3 regions of the Arthrobacter sp. ASL1 genome follow, and region 3 is predicted to be linked to each of the others. Evidence: predicted binding sites of a transcription regulator. Region 3 holds the regulator's gene; each other region holds the start of a gene.
What was found. The regulator HrcA, encoded in region 3, represses chaperone genes, less so after heat shock. The targets are predictions, from matches to a motif close to TTNGCACTCGNNNNNNNCGAGTGCNAA.
Positions count from the first base shown of each region.

Region 1: the regulator HrcA is predicted to act here: its motif matches at 1,399-1,425, upstream of groES (co-chaperone GroES).
Region 2: the regulator HrcA is predicted to act here: its motif matches at 2,116-2,142, upstream of groL (chaperonin GroEL).

Region 1 is NZ_CM155284.1:3,226,342-3,230,732, forward strand. Features, by position in the region: gene AC1MEQ_RS15355 (hypothetical protein) at 1-324, shown strand, start outside; gene AC1MEQ_RS15360 (hypothetical protein) at 509-955, shown strand; gene groES (co-chaperone GroES) at 1,567-1,863, shown strand; gene groL (chaperonin GroEL) at 1,928-3,535, shown strand; gene AC1MEQ_RS15375 (phosphotransferase) at 3,624-4,391, shown strand, end outside.
Region 2 is NZ_CM155284.1:1,387,200-1,391,590, reverse strand. Features, by position in the region: gene AC1MEQ_RS06600 (threonine/serine exporter family protein) at 1-8, shown strand, start outside; gene AC1MEQ_RS06595 (uracil-DNA glycosylase) at 19-741, opposite strand; gene AC1MEQ_RS06590 (DUF3263 domain-containing protein) at 885-1,184, shown strand; gene AC1MEQ_RS06585 (LytR C-terminal domain-containing protein) at 1,239-1,970, shown strand; gene groL (chaperonin GroEL) at 2,328-3,965, shown strand; gene AC1MEQ_RS06575 (DUF4031 domain-containing protein) at 4,070-4,391, opposite strand, start outside.
Region 3 is NZ_CM155284.1:282,772-287,162, reverse strand. Features, by position in the region: gene hemW (radical SAM family heme chaperone HemW) at 1-165, shown strand, start outside; gene AC1MEQ_RS01325 (DUF4870 domain-containing protein) at 235-648, opposite strand; gene AC1MEQ_RS01320 (DUF3097 family protein) at 760-1,611, opposite strand; gene hrcA (heat-inducible transcriptional repressor HrcA) at 1,789-2,802, shown strand; gene dnaJ (molecular chaperone DnaJ) at 2,863-3,984, shown strand; gene AC1MEQ_RS01305 (16S rRNA (uracil(1498)-N(3))-methyltransferase) at 3,984-4,391, shown strand, end outside.

The DNA.
Region 1 (4,391 bases), 1.0 Mb from region 3:
GCCGGTCTGGGCCCGGCTTGGTCGGTACTGGGACGAGTCGACCAGGTGGCCCCGGGTGCATTTGAAGCCAGACTCGAGGGTGCTGGGGGTCCGCCGGAGAATGCAGATCGTCCGCTGCGCAGGATGTGGGAGCAGCCGTGGTTTGCGTGGCGCTTCCGCATGCCCGACCTCGACATGGAGAGGTCATGGTTGAACGCGGGAACCGCTGGCCACTTTGCGATTGGCCGCACATCGGCAGAGACCATGATGATCCAGGCCACCCCGTCAGCCCATGTCTGGAAGACCATGAGCCAGGAGATCGGCCTGGCGCTGCAACTCCACTAGGTCAGGTCGGCCGGTTCTCGCTACACGAACCGGGACATCCAGAGTATTTTCGGTTTCTCTCGGTACATCGATCTGCTCACTGGTGTTCGGCGGATGCCGCCTTTTCAGGGGGATTCTGGCCTACGCCGGTGTCACCAACCTCGCGGCATAGAATGGCCAGCGGACGGGCGGGTACCGTTGAACCATGCATACCCACCACGACGTCCCCGGCTCCCAGCCAACGGCATCCGCCGCGTTGGGACTGGCCGGCGCGATGGGGGATCCCGCCTTTTCCGGCGACGATGGTGGAGTCCTGGGCCGCTTCCCCGAGGCCGTCGCCGCTCACGGGCTCACCGATGGGGCCCGGACTCGAGGTGGCGGCCCGGCCCGGGGATACCGGATCGCGCTGTTCGCGTCGTTGGCAGTGGGCGCGGTGACCGGGCTGTCGCTCATGGCGGCTTGGATCCTGCAGATTGTCTTGACCGGTTCGTACATCCGCGTCGGGGGCGACTACTTCGGCACCGGCATCGAGGCCGCGGCAACCCGCGAACTGCTTTCCCTCCCGGTCGGCGGATTCGTGGTGGTCCTGCTGTTGTGCCTGGCGGGTATGTGCGCTGGCATCTGGGGCGTCCAGCGGAGCAAAACGGCTTAGCCCCATGGATCGGGCCACCATGATCGCCGTCAGGTGAGTTCCCGGCGCCCTCCTGTTTGCCTTGTGCTGGCCTTTTTCTGGGGCTCTGGGTGATCCTGTTCCCGGTCCTGGGATGGCTGCTGGAGGTCGCCCGCCCGCTGGCCGCGGTCGTGGCACTTTTCATCTGGTTCCCCAGCCTGCTCATCGGCATCGTCGGGATGTTCTGGCTTCCTCGGTTTCGACTCCCGTTGTGGATCGAGGATGGCCTCGGGAGATCCGCCGAGGGGTGGGCACCCTGTCTCTGGCGGTCAAACCCGGTGGGAGCCCCTCCGGCAAGCTCGGTGTGCCCCGTGATCAATGGCCCGAGCGCCGGAGGTCCGGGGGGGCCGTAGCTGCCAACGGGGAATTCCGCCTTTCCCAGGGCTGGGGTAAGGCGGGCAGGTGACGCTCCGCCGTCGTGCATTTTGGCACTCACCTTGACCGAGTGCCAACGACCTCATAGAGTCTGTACTGGCACTCGAACCCATCGGGTGCTAATAGCCTGAGGTACTTGCCAGCTGGCACCGCGACGACGGTTGGTACACCCCAACGGCCCCGTAACCATTGGTAACTCACGCAAAGGAGAGATCCGCATGTCGGTCTCCATTAAGCCTCTCGAGGATCGCATCGTTGTTCAGCCGCTCGAGGCCGAGCAGACCACGGCTTCCGGCCTGGTCATCCCGGACACCGCCAAGGAGAAGCCCCAGGAGGGCAAGGTCGTGGCAGTGGGCCCGGGTCGCGTTGACGACAACGGCAACCGCGTTCCCGTCGATGTCGCCGAGGGCGACGTCGTCATCTACTCGAAGTACGGCGGCACCGAGGTCAAGGTCGGCGGCGAAGAGTACCTGGTGCTCTCGGCCCGCGACGTCCTGGCCATCGTCGTCAAGTAGTTCCCCAGTGTGAAGCCCCGGCCGCAAAGGTCGGGGCTTCACTCGGTTACCAAGGAGTAGCAGCATGGCTAAACAGCTTTCATTCAACGACGACGCCCGCAAGGCGCTCGAGGCCGGCATCAACAAGCTGGCCGACACCGTCAAGGTCACCCTCGGCCCGCGCGGCCGCAACGTCGTCCTGGACAAGAAGTGGGGCGCCCCCACGATCACCAACGACGGCGTGACGATCGCCCGCGAGATCGAGCTCGACGACCCGTACGAGAACCTCGGCGCCCAGCTCGCCAAGGAGGTCGCCACCAAGACCAACGACGTCGCCGGCGACGGAACCACCACCGCCACCGTGCTCGCCCAGGCCTTGGTCAAGGAAGGCCTGCGCAACGTCGCGGCCGGCGCCGCCCCGGGTGAGATCAAGCGCGGCATCGAGGCCTCCGTCGAGGCCGTCGCCGCCCGCCTGGCCGAGAACGCCCGACCCGTCGAGGGCCAGGACGTCGCCAACGTGGCGGCCATCTCCGCCCAGAACGACGAGATCGGCGAACTCCTGGCCAAGGCGTTCGGCACCGTGGGCGCCGAAGGCGTCATCACGATCGAGGAATCTAACACCACCTCGACCGAGCTGACCATCACCGAGGGCATGCAGTTCGACAAGGGCTACCTGTCCCCGCACTTCGTCACCGACGCCGAGCGCCAGGAAGCGGTCCTCGAGGACGCCCTCATTCTGGTCAACTCCGGCAAGATCTCCTCCGTGCAGGACTTCCTGCCGCTGCTGGAAAAGGTCCTGCAGGCCAACAAGCCGCTGTTCATCATCGCCGAGGACGTTGAGGGCGAAGCCCTCTCGACCCTGGTCGTGAACAAGCTGCGCGGCACCCTGAACGTCGTGGCCGTCAAGGCCCCGGGATTCGGCGACCGCCGCAAGGCCATGATGCAGGACATCGCGATCCTCACCGGCGCCCAGGTCGTGTCCCCGGACCTCGGCCTGAAGCTGGACCAGGTCGGCACCGAGGTCCTCGGCTCCGCCCGCCGCATCACGGTCACCAAGGACAACACCACGATTGTTGACGGCAAGGGCGAGACCGCCGATGTCGACGACCGCGTGGCGCAGCTCAAGGCCGAGATCGAGCGCACCGATTCGGACTGGGACAAGGAGAAGCTCCAGGAACGCCTGGCCAAGCTCTCCGGCGGTGTCGGCGTGATCCGCGTCGGCGCGGCCACCGAGGTCGAGCTCAAGGAACGCAAGCACCGCATCGAGGACGCCGTGTCAGCGACGCGTGCAGCCATCCAGGAAGGCATCGTCGCCGGCGGTGGCACCGCCCTGGTCGACGCGCTCTCCGTGCTCGACACCGACCCGACCGTCACCGCCCTCGAGGGCGACGCCGCATCGGCCGTTGGCATCGTGCGCCGCGCCCTGGTCCAGCCGCTGCGCTGGATCGCGCAGAACGCCGGCTTCGACGGTTACGTCGTGGTCAACCGTGTGTCCGAGTCCGCCGTGAACTCCGGCTTCAACGCCAAGTCCGGCGAGTACGAGGACCTGCTGGCCGCCGGTGTCATCGACCCGGTCAAGGTCACCCGCTCGGCACTGCGGAACGCCGCTTCCATCGCCGCCCTGGTGCTCACCACCGAGACCCTGGTCGCCGAAAAGCCGGCAGACGACGAGAACGACGGCCACAACCACTAGGCCAGAGTTCGACGCCGGACCCTCCTATCGCACCCCGGTGTGGTGGGAGGGTTCCTGCGTTAAGCGGTGTCCGGATAGCATCTGGTCCATGGGCGAGCAGGAGCATCCCCTCGCGGGAGGGAACGTGGCCGCAGGCGTGGTCCGGGTGGGGGAGACCGTGCGCAAGCCCGCGACGGCCTCGACCCCGGCCATCGGATCCCTGCTGCACCACCTCCGGGCCACGGGTTTCGCGGGGGCGCCGCGCTTCCACGGCCTCGACGGGCGGGGACGGCAGATCCTCGACTACGTGGATGGCCCGCTCGCCGACACCCTTCCGCCGATGTCCCTCCACGACCTGGACCGGGTCGGGCGGCTGATCCGGGACCTGCACGACGCCACCTCGACCCACGTCCCCGCCGAAGGTGCGGTGTTCTCCGTCGAGATCGCCCCCGATCGGGAGGACCTGATCTGCCACCACGACCTGGCGCCCTGGAATCTGGTGTGCGCGGACGCGGGATGGGTCTTCATCGACTGGGACGGTGCCGGTCCGGGCAGCCGCCTCTGGGACCTCGGCTATGCCGCCCATGGTTTTGTTCCCCTGCATGCCGGCGGAACGCCGGCGGTGGACGGGCCGCGCCTGCGCGCCTTGGTGGATGGGTATGGGCTGTCGGCCAACGAACGGAAACGTCTGCCCGAACTCATAGAGAGTCACGTCCGCGGCATGTACGGACTGCTGATGGACGGCCACCACAGGGGACGCCAGCCGTGGGCGCAATTGCATGCGGAGGGCCACGGCGACCACTGGCTGGGCGCCGCGGACTACATAGCCGCGAACCTGGCGTTCTGGGTCGAAACACTGGCCGACGGCGTCGAAGAG
Region 2 (4,391 bases), 1.1 Mb from region 3:
GGCGCTGACCGCGCTCTCCTACAGCCCTGGCAGGGTGTTTTCGGGGGCCGGTTCGGCGGCCGGGAGCCGCCAATCCACCGGCTCCGCCCCCTGGTCCGCCAGCAGTTCGTTGGCCCGGGTGAACGGGTGCGAGCCGAAGAAGCCGCGCCGCGCAGACAGGGGAGAGGGGTGTGCGCTGGTGATCACCGGCGTCGTGCCCAGCAGGGGTTCGAAGCGCTGGGCGTGCCGGCCCCAGAGGATCGAGACCAGCGGGGTGCCGCGGCCGGCCAGTGCCGTCAGCGCCGCGGTCGTGATCTCCTGCCAGCCCAGCTTCTGGTGTGAATTGGTCTGCCCGGCGGCAACCGTGAGGATGGGGTTCAGCAGCAGCACGCCCTGGTCGGCCCACGGCGTGAGGTCGCCGGTGGCGGGGAACGGGTTGCCGGTGTCGGCGGTGTATTCGGCGAAGATGTTGGCCAGGCTGCGCGGCAGCGGGCGCACGGCGGCGTCCACGGCGAAGGCCAGCCCAATCGAGTGGCCTGGCGTCGGATACGGGTCCTGGCCGAGGACGAGGACCTTGACCTCGGCCATCGGGCGGTGGAAGGCGCGCAGCACGTGTCCGGGGGCGGGAAGGATGAGCTCCCCGGCATCGCGGCGCCGCGACAGCTCGGCCTCGACCTCGCGCAACCGTGGCAGCACCGGATCCAGGGCCAGCGCCCAATCCGGGGCCATTGGCCAGGGGGTCTGCGGCGCATCGGTGTCCATGGGCCCATTCTGCCCGGCGGGACGCGCCGCACGCCAAATGACATCGATGTGATTCGCCCCTATCATGGAGGGTGGGGAAGACCCCGCGCGCCGGCGACGGCCGGGCCGCGGGATGCAGCAACAGAGACGGCCCGAGGAGGCACATGATGGCGGTTCAAGCCGGCGAGCTGGAGTTCGACGTCGACGAGACCAGTGCCCTGGACGAACGTGACCAGCGGATCCTGGCCCTCGAGCGCCAATGGTGGAAGTACGCCGGCGCCAAGGAACAGGCCATCCGCGAGCTCTTCGACTTGTCGGCGGCGAACTACTACCAGCTGCTCAACGCGCTGATCGACACGGACGCCGCGTTGGCCCATGACCCGATGTTGGTCAAAAGATTGCGTAGACTTCGATCGACGAGGCACCGCGCACGTAGCGCCCGCCGGCTGGCAGGCGATGCGTAGGGCGGAGGGCCGCGCCACCACCTGCCTGACGCACCAAAGGAACCAAGGACAGCGATGACGAAGTACCCGAACGACGAGTTCGACAGGGTCCCGGAATTCACCAACCGCAAGGGTGTCCACCGCCAGGCCATCGTCGGGACGGCCGCGCGCCGCTCGCCGCTGGGGTGGATCGTGGCGTTCGGCGTCCTCGCCCTGGTCGTCGGGCTCTTCAGCTACTTCGTCCTGCCGCAGCTGACCGGCGAGCCGGTCGCCACCACCGCTGCAGCATCCTCCAGCTCATCCAGCGCTCCGTCCGCGTCCACCTCGGGCGACGCCGGTGCATCGTCCGCGACGCAGGGCGCCTCCGGGGCCGCGACCGACGGTGCCGGTGCATCCGAATCCGCCGCGGCCGCCGCGGCTGCCGCCTCGAAGGCCGCAGCCGAGTCTGCCGCCGCCGATTCCGCGGCAAAGGAATCCGAGGCCGCGGCCTCCTCCAGTTCGGCGGCCGCCGCATCGTCCAGCGCGGCCAACGCCGGGCCCGACCTGACCACGAAGATCGGCGTCTTCAACGGATCGCGCCGTTCCGGACTGGCGGCCTCCGGCCAGAGCACGCTCTCCGGCGCCGGGTTCACCAACGTCGGCGCGGCAAACTGGACCAAGAAGGTCAACACGTCGATCGTCTACTACAAGTCCGATGCGGACAAGGCCACGGCCGAGAAGGCCGCCAGCGCCCTGGGGATCGGCACGGTCTACCAGACCTCGAACATCCCCGGTTCCATCGCCGTCGTCCTCGGTTCCGACTTCTAGGAACGAGCCGCACCGCCGGCGGACACCCGGCGGACACGCCCGGAACCTGTGCTCCTGGCGAACGCTTGCCGGTCAACTTCGGTGTATTTTCACGAAATCCGCGCCAACGGCTTGCACTCTCGGGTGGGGAGTGCCAATAATTGACTTAGCACTCGGGTGTTGGGACTGCTAAGCGCGGCACGGATCGAATCCGTCGTCGTGCAGCGCGGCCCCACACACACCGCGTGACCCCCGGATCAGTTGCAACGAGGGTAGGGGAACGGCGTTCAGACAACGCAGGACCCCCACCCGTCCGTCGCGGGCGTTTCAGCTGGACCATGAATTCGCATGACTGTCCCGAAAGGACCACTAGCCACTATGGCCAAGATGATTGCATTTGACGAGGAAGCACGCCGCGGCCTCGAACGGGGTCTGAACACCCTGGCCGACGCCGTCAAGGTGACCCTCGGCCCGCGCGGTCGCAACGTCGTCCTCGAGAAGAAGTGGGGCGCCCCCACCATCACGAACGACGGCGTCTCCATCGCCAAGGAAATCGAGTTGGACGACCCGTACGAGAAGATCGGCGCCGAGCTGGTCAAGGAGGTCGCCAAGAAGACCGACGACATCGCGGGCGACGGCACCACCACCGCCACCGTGCTGGCCCAGGCCCTGGTCAAGGAAGGCCTGCGCAACGTTGCCGCCGGCGCCGACCCGCTGTCGCTCAAGCGCGGCATCGAGAAGGCCGTCGAGGCAGTGACCGCCGAGCTCTTCGCCTCCGCCGTGGAGATCGAGACCAAGGAGCAGATCGCCGCCACCGCGTCGATCTCCGCCGGCGACACCCAGATCGGCGAGCTCATCGCCGAGGCACTGGACAAGGTCGGCAAGGAAGGCGTCATCACCGTCGAGGAGTCCAACACCTTCGGGCTGGACCTCGAGCTGACCGAGGGCATGCGCTTCGACAAGGGCTACCTCTCGGCCTACTTCGTCTCCGACGCCGAGCGCCAGGAAACGGTCCTCGAGGATCCGTACATCCTGATCGTCAACTCCAAGATCTCGTCCGTCAAGGACATGGTCGCCATCCTCGAGAAGGTCATGCAGTCCGGCAAGCCGCTGCTGATCATCGCCGAGGACATCGAGGGCGAGGCCCTGGCCACCCTGGTCGTCAACAAGCTCAAGGGCACCTTCAAGTCCGTCGCCGTCAAGGCACCGGGCTTCGGCGACCGCCGCAAGGCCATGCTGGCCGACATCGCCATCCTCACCGGTGGCCAGGTCATCTCCGAGGAGGTCGGCCTCTCGCTCGAGACCGCCACCCTGGACCAGCTGGGCACCGCCCGCAAGATCGTGGTCACCAAGGACGAGACCACCATCGTCGAGGGTGCGGGCGACGCCGAGGAGATCTCCGGCCGCGTCAACCAGATCCGCGCCGAGATCGAGAACTCCGATTCGGACTACGACCGCGAGAAGCTGCAGGAGCGCCTGGCCAAGCTGGCCGGCGGCGTGGCAGTCATCAAGGCCGGTGCCGCCACGGAGGTCGAGCTCAAGGAGCGCAAGCACCGCATCGAAGACGCAGTGCGCAACGCCAAGGCAGCAGTGGAAGAGGGCATCGTCGCCGGCGGCGGCGTAGCCCTCATCCAGGCCGGCGAGAAGGCCTTCGCGAAGCTGACCCTGGAAGGCGACGAGGCCACTGGCGCCAACATCGTCAAGGTCGCCATCGAGGCTCCGCTGAAGCAGATCGCCTTCAACGCCGGCCAGGAGCCAGGCGTCGTCGCCGACAAGGTGAAGGGCCTGCCCTCGGGCCACGGCTTCAACGCCGCCACCGGCGTCTACGAGGACCTGCTCAAGGCCGGCGTGAACGACCCGGTGAAGGTGACCCGCTCTGCCCTGCAGAACGCGGCGTCCATCGCGGGCCTGTTCCTCACCACCGAGGCCGTTGTCGCCGACAAGCCGGAAAAGGCTGGTGCCGGCATGCCCGGCGGCGATGACATGGGCGGCATGGGCGGCATGGGAGGCTTCTAGCCACCCGGGCCTTCCAGCCCTACCCATTAGTACGACGCCGGCGCGGCCACCTCACGGAGGTGGCCGCGCCGGCGGCTTTAACCGGCGGCTGCCTCGGAGCGGGGTCAGGGCGCCGGGTAACCCAGGTCGGCCAGCTCGGCGGTGAGGTTCTCCCGGGCGGCCACTTCCCATAACTGCTGGCCGGTGGCCGTGGCGTACAGCGGGACCGTCGCCAGCAGGGTGCGCAGCACCTCCGCACGGCCGACCGCGAAGTCCGCCTCGGGGACGTGGGCGTACTCGCGGCGCACGGCGGCCGCGTAGCGGGCGTAGGCGGGCCGGGGCCGGGCCAGGACCTCCAGGTCCGCGTCGCACAACAGGCGTCCGCCGGCGTCGTCCGCCTCTGGCCAGTGGCTGGCGGTCAACCGCACCAGGCGGGCGACCTCGGTC
Region 3 (4,391 bases):
GGGCTGCCCACCAGCGAATTGCCCGCCTCCGGCCGCCAGGCGGTGGCCGGCCTGATCTCGGATGGGCTGGTCGAGGGCACGGCTGCGATCCAGGGAACCGTCATACCGACATTGCGGGGCCGGCTGTTGGCCGACACCATCGTTCGTCGGCTGCTCGATTTCTGAGAACCGTTCCCTGAAACGACAGGACCCCCAGGACACTCCGTCCCGGGGGTCAGTTGCGTAGAGCTGAAATCAGTCGATGAGACGCAGGTTGACCGGGTAGCGGTAGGGGCGGCCACGGTTGACCTCGATCCCGGCCACCACACCGCTCACCGTGACGTACACCCAGATGGCCACGGCGACGATCGCGAACACGCCGCCGATCACCGGAATGAGCATCAGCAGGTTCGAAAGCAGGGCCAGAACCGTCAGGGGCAACGTGAAGTTCAGCGCCTCCTTGGATTCCTGCGCCGTAAACGGGCCACGATCTCGGTACACCAAGTAGATGATGCCGGAAGGGATGCACCCAAGGATCCCCCCGAAGTGGGCAATGGTCGCCCACTGCCTGTCCTCGGAAGGGGTCAGCGGCAGTGGAGCCGCCGAGGAACCCTCGAACCGCCCCGCGTCAGCCGGGCCGTCCTTCGGGTCGCGTTCAATGCCGTTCATGGTCCGACGTTCCTCCCGTCCGGTGTGGTGTATCGCCTCAGTTTATAGGCCAGCCGCGATTTGGTGCACCGACCTGCGGCCCTGCGGCGCGGCGTCCGGTCGCCAACCGGCTCAATGGCGGCCCGTGGTCAGGAAATCGATGACCTCCTCGACCCGTCCCAGCAAGCTGGCTTCCAGGTCCGAATAGCTGTTCACGTGGCCGAGCAGCCGCCGCCACCCCAGGGCGACGTCGGCCTGCGTCGCGTGGGGCCAGCCCAGTCCGCGCAGGATTCCGGTCTTCCAATCGGTGCCGCGCGGCACCACCGGCCACGCAGCGATGCCCAGCACCTGGGGACGGATGGACTGCCACACATCCACATACGGGTGGCCGACGATCAGCACGTTGGAGCCGGCGCCCGGTACCCGCATCGCCTCGGCGGCGATGCGCTCCTCCTTGCTTCCGTGGACCAGATGGTCCACGAGGATCCCCAGCTTCCGTCCCGGCCCCGGGGAGAACTCCGCCACCGCCGACGCCAGGTCGTCGACCCCGTGCAGGGGTTCGACGACAATTCCCTCGACGCGCAGGTCATGTCCCCAGACCTTCTCGACGAGTTCCGCATCGTGTTTGCCCTCGACCCAGATGCGACTGGCCAGGGCAGTTCGTGCCCTCAGGTTATCGACCCTGACCGAGCCGGAGGCGGTCCGCGTCCGCGTGGCTTGCGCCGCCGCTGTCGCGGGCCCGGTGACCTCGACCGGTTCACCTTCGAGCAGGAACCCGAACCCCGTCGGAAAGGAACGGGTCTTGCCACGGCGGTCCTCGAGAACGACGACGCGCATTCCCCCCGCGCGCTCGATCCGCACGACCTCCCCGACCCAGCCGGATTGGACATCTTCCAGCAGCAACCCCACGGCTGCCGGCACCTGGCGCAATTCACGCGGCTTCGGAGCCGACAGATCCTGGGCCCCCCACTGGTGGATATTCAATTCCTGACACGGCCTTTCGCTGGGATCGGGCGGTCGCTGTGGCAGCCCGGAGGCGCCGGAGCGCGCGGCCACCATGCTAACAAGCGGCGGATCGTATTAGACTTAGCACTTAGGCGTGTCGAGTGCTAAGCGACACGTGCCACCACATCCGTCCACCACCAGAGCCAGGAGGATCGAATGACCGTCCCACGACGCCTTGAGGTCCTGCGGGCCATCGTGGAGGACTACGTCCATTCACGCGAGCCCGTCGGCTCCAAGGCCCTGGTGGAACGCCACCAGCTCGGTGTGTCGGCGGCGACGATCCGCAACGACATGGCCGCACTGGAGGAGGACGGGCTGATCATCGCCCCGCACACCTCCGCCGGTCGCATCCCCACCGAACAGGGCTACCGCTACTTCGTGGACCAGATCGACGCCGTCCGTCCACTGTCCGGCGCCGAAAGACGTGCCATCCAGCACATGCTCGAGGGAACCAACGACCTCGACGAGGTCCTGGAGCGCACTGTCAGGCTGCTGGCACAGCTGACGAACCAGGTGGCCGTCCTGCAGGTGCCCCAGTTCAGCGATGCAACGGTACGGCACATCGAACTGGTGGGACTGGGGGCCGGACAGGTCCTCACGGTCCTGATCACGAACACGGGCAAGGTCGACCAGCGGGTGGTCCTGGTGCCACCGGAAACCACCGACGATGCACTGGCCAGCCTCAAGGCCGCCTTCCTGGCCGCCACGTCGGGGCAGCGGCTCGAAAACATCGGGGACCTCGCCGCCACCGCGTGTGAGCACCTGCCGCAGGTGCTTCGGCTACCGGCAAGGATCCTCGCCGAGGCGCTGGGGTCGTTGGGCGACAATTCGGTGATCGACCGGATCATCCTGGCCGGAACAGCGAACCTGGCCCGCTCCACGGGCGACTTCCCGTTGACCATCACCCCGGTTCTGGAGGCCCTCGAGGAGCAGGTCGTCCTGCTGCGCCTCTTTTCCGAGATGGAACAGGATGCGCGCGGGATCACCGTGCAGATCGGACGCGAGAACCCCTATGGCGGGTTGGCGGAGACCTCGGTGGTCGCCACCGGCTACGGGCCCGGGTCCTCGGCCAAGATCGGCGTCCTGGGCCCCACGCGGATGGACTATCCCACGAGCATGGCCGCCGTTCGCGCGGTGGCCCGATACCTTTCCCGCATCCTGGCCGGATAACGGCCCGGAAGCGCGGGGAACCAGCATGTACAGAATGTCGGAAAGGACACAGCACACACTGTGAGCAGCCATTACGAAACCCTCGGCGTCGCGCGCGACGCCTCCGCCGAGGAAATCAAGAAGGCCTACCGGAAGCTGGCCCGCAAACTCCACCCGGACGTGAACCCGGGGCAGGACGTCGCCGACCAGTTCAAGTCGGTCACCCACGCCTACGAGGTGCTCTCCGACCCGCAGAAGCGACAGGTCTACGACGCCACGGGCAACGAGAACGGCACTGCGGGCGGAGGCGGCGGCGGCGCCGGCTTCGGCGGTTTCGGCGACATCTTCGAGCAGTTCTTCGGCGGAGGACAGGCCCAGGGCCCGGCGTCGCGCACGCAGCGCGGCCGGGACGCCCTGGTGACCGCGTCCATCGAGCTCAAGGACGCAGTCCAGGGGACCGTCTACTCCCTCGACATCGAAACCGCGGTCACCTGCACCGTCTGCAGCGGCAGCTGCTGCCAGCCCGGGACCTCCCCGGAAACCTGCACCATCTGCCACGGCCAAGGACAGGTTCAGCGCCCGGTGCGGTCCTTCCTGGGCCAGATGATGACCGTCGAGACCTGCCCTGCCTGCCGCGGGTTCGGAACCACCCTGCCCAGCCCGTGCAATGAGTGCATGGGCCAGGGCCGGGTCCGCGAGCGGGTCAGCAAGCAGCTGAAGGTTCCCGCCGGCGTCGCCACCGGAACCCGCATCCACCTGGCGGGACAGGGGGAGGCCGGTCCCGGTGGCGGCCCGGCCGGCGACCTCTACGTGGAGATCAACGTCAAGCGCCACGCCGTGTTCGAACGCGAGGGCAACGACCTGCACGCCACCCTGCGCATCCCCATGACGGCGGCCGCGCTGGGCACGGAAATGAAGCTCGACACCTTCGACGGTGAGCAGGAGATCCGGATCGAGGCAGGCACCCAGTCCTCCGACACGGTCAAGCTCTCCCAGCTCGGGGTGCCCCGCCTGCGCGGCGGCTCCCGAGGCGACCTGCTGGTGCACGTGCACGTGGAGACCCCCACGAAGGTCGACGCCGAACAACGCGAGCTCCTCGAACGGCTCGCCAGCCTGCGCGACGAGGAATTCGCCGAGGGCCGCCTGGCAGAACGAGGCGGCGTCTTCTCCCGGCTCCGCGACAAGCTGGGCCACCGCGCCTGATGAGCAACCAGGCGTTCCTGCTCGACGACGGCTTGTCGCCGGCGGCCGTCCCCGGTGACGTCGTCGTGCTCGAGGGCGCCGAGGGACACCACGCCGTGACCGTCAAACGGGTCCGCGCCGGCGAGCAGATCGACCTGCTCGACGGTGCCGGGACGCGGGCCAGCTGCACGGTGCTCACCACCGACAAGGCCAGCCTGTCCGCACGGGTGGACAGGTTGGCGCACGAGGACGCGCCGGCGGTGGAAACCGTGCTGGTCCAGGCCCTGTCGAAGGGTGACCGCGACCTGCAGGCCGTCGAGGCGGCCGTGGAACTGGGCATCGACGCCGTCATCCCCTGGCAGGCCGAGCGCTCGGTGGTCCGCTGGCCGGCGGCCAAGGCCGAAAAGGGACGGCAGAAGTGGGCCGCG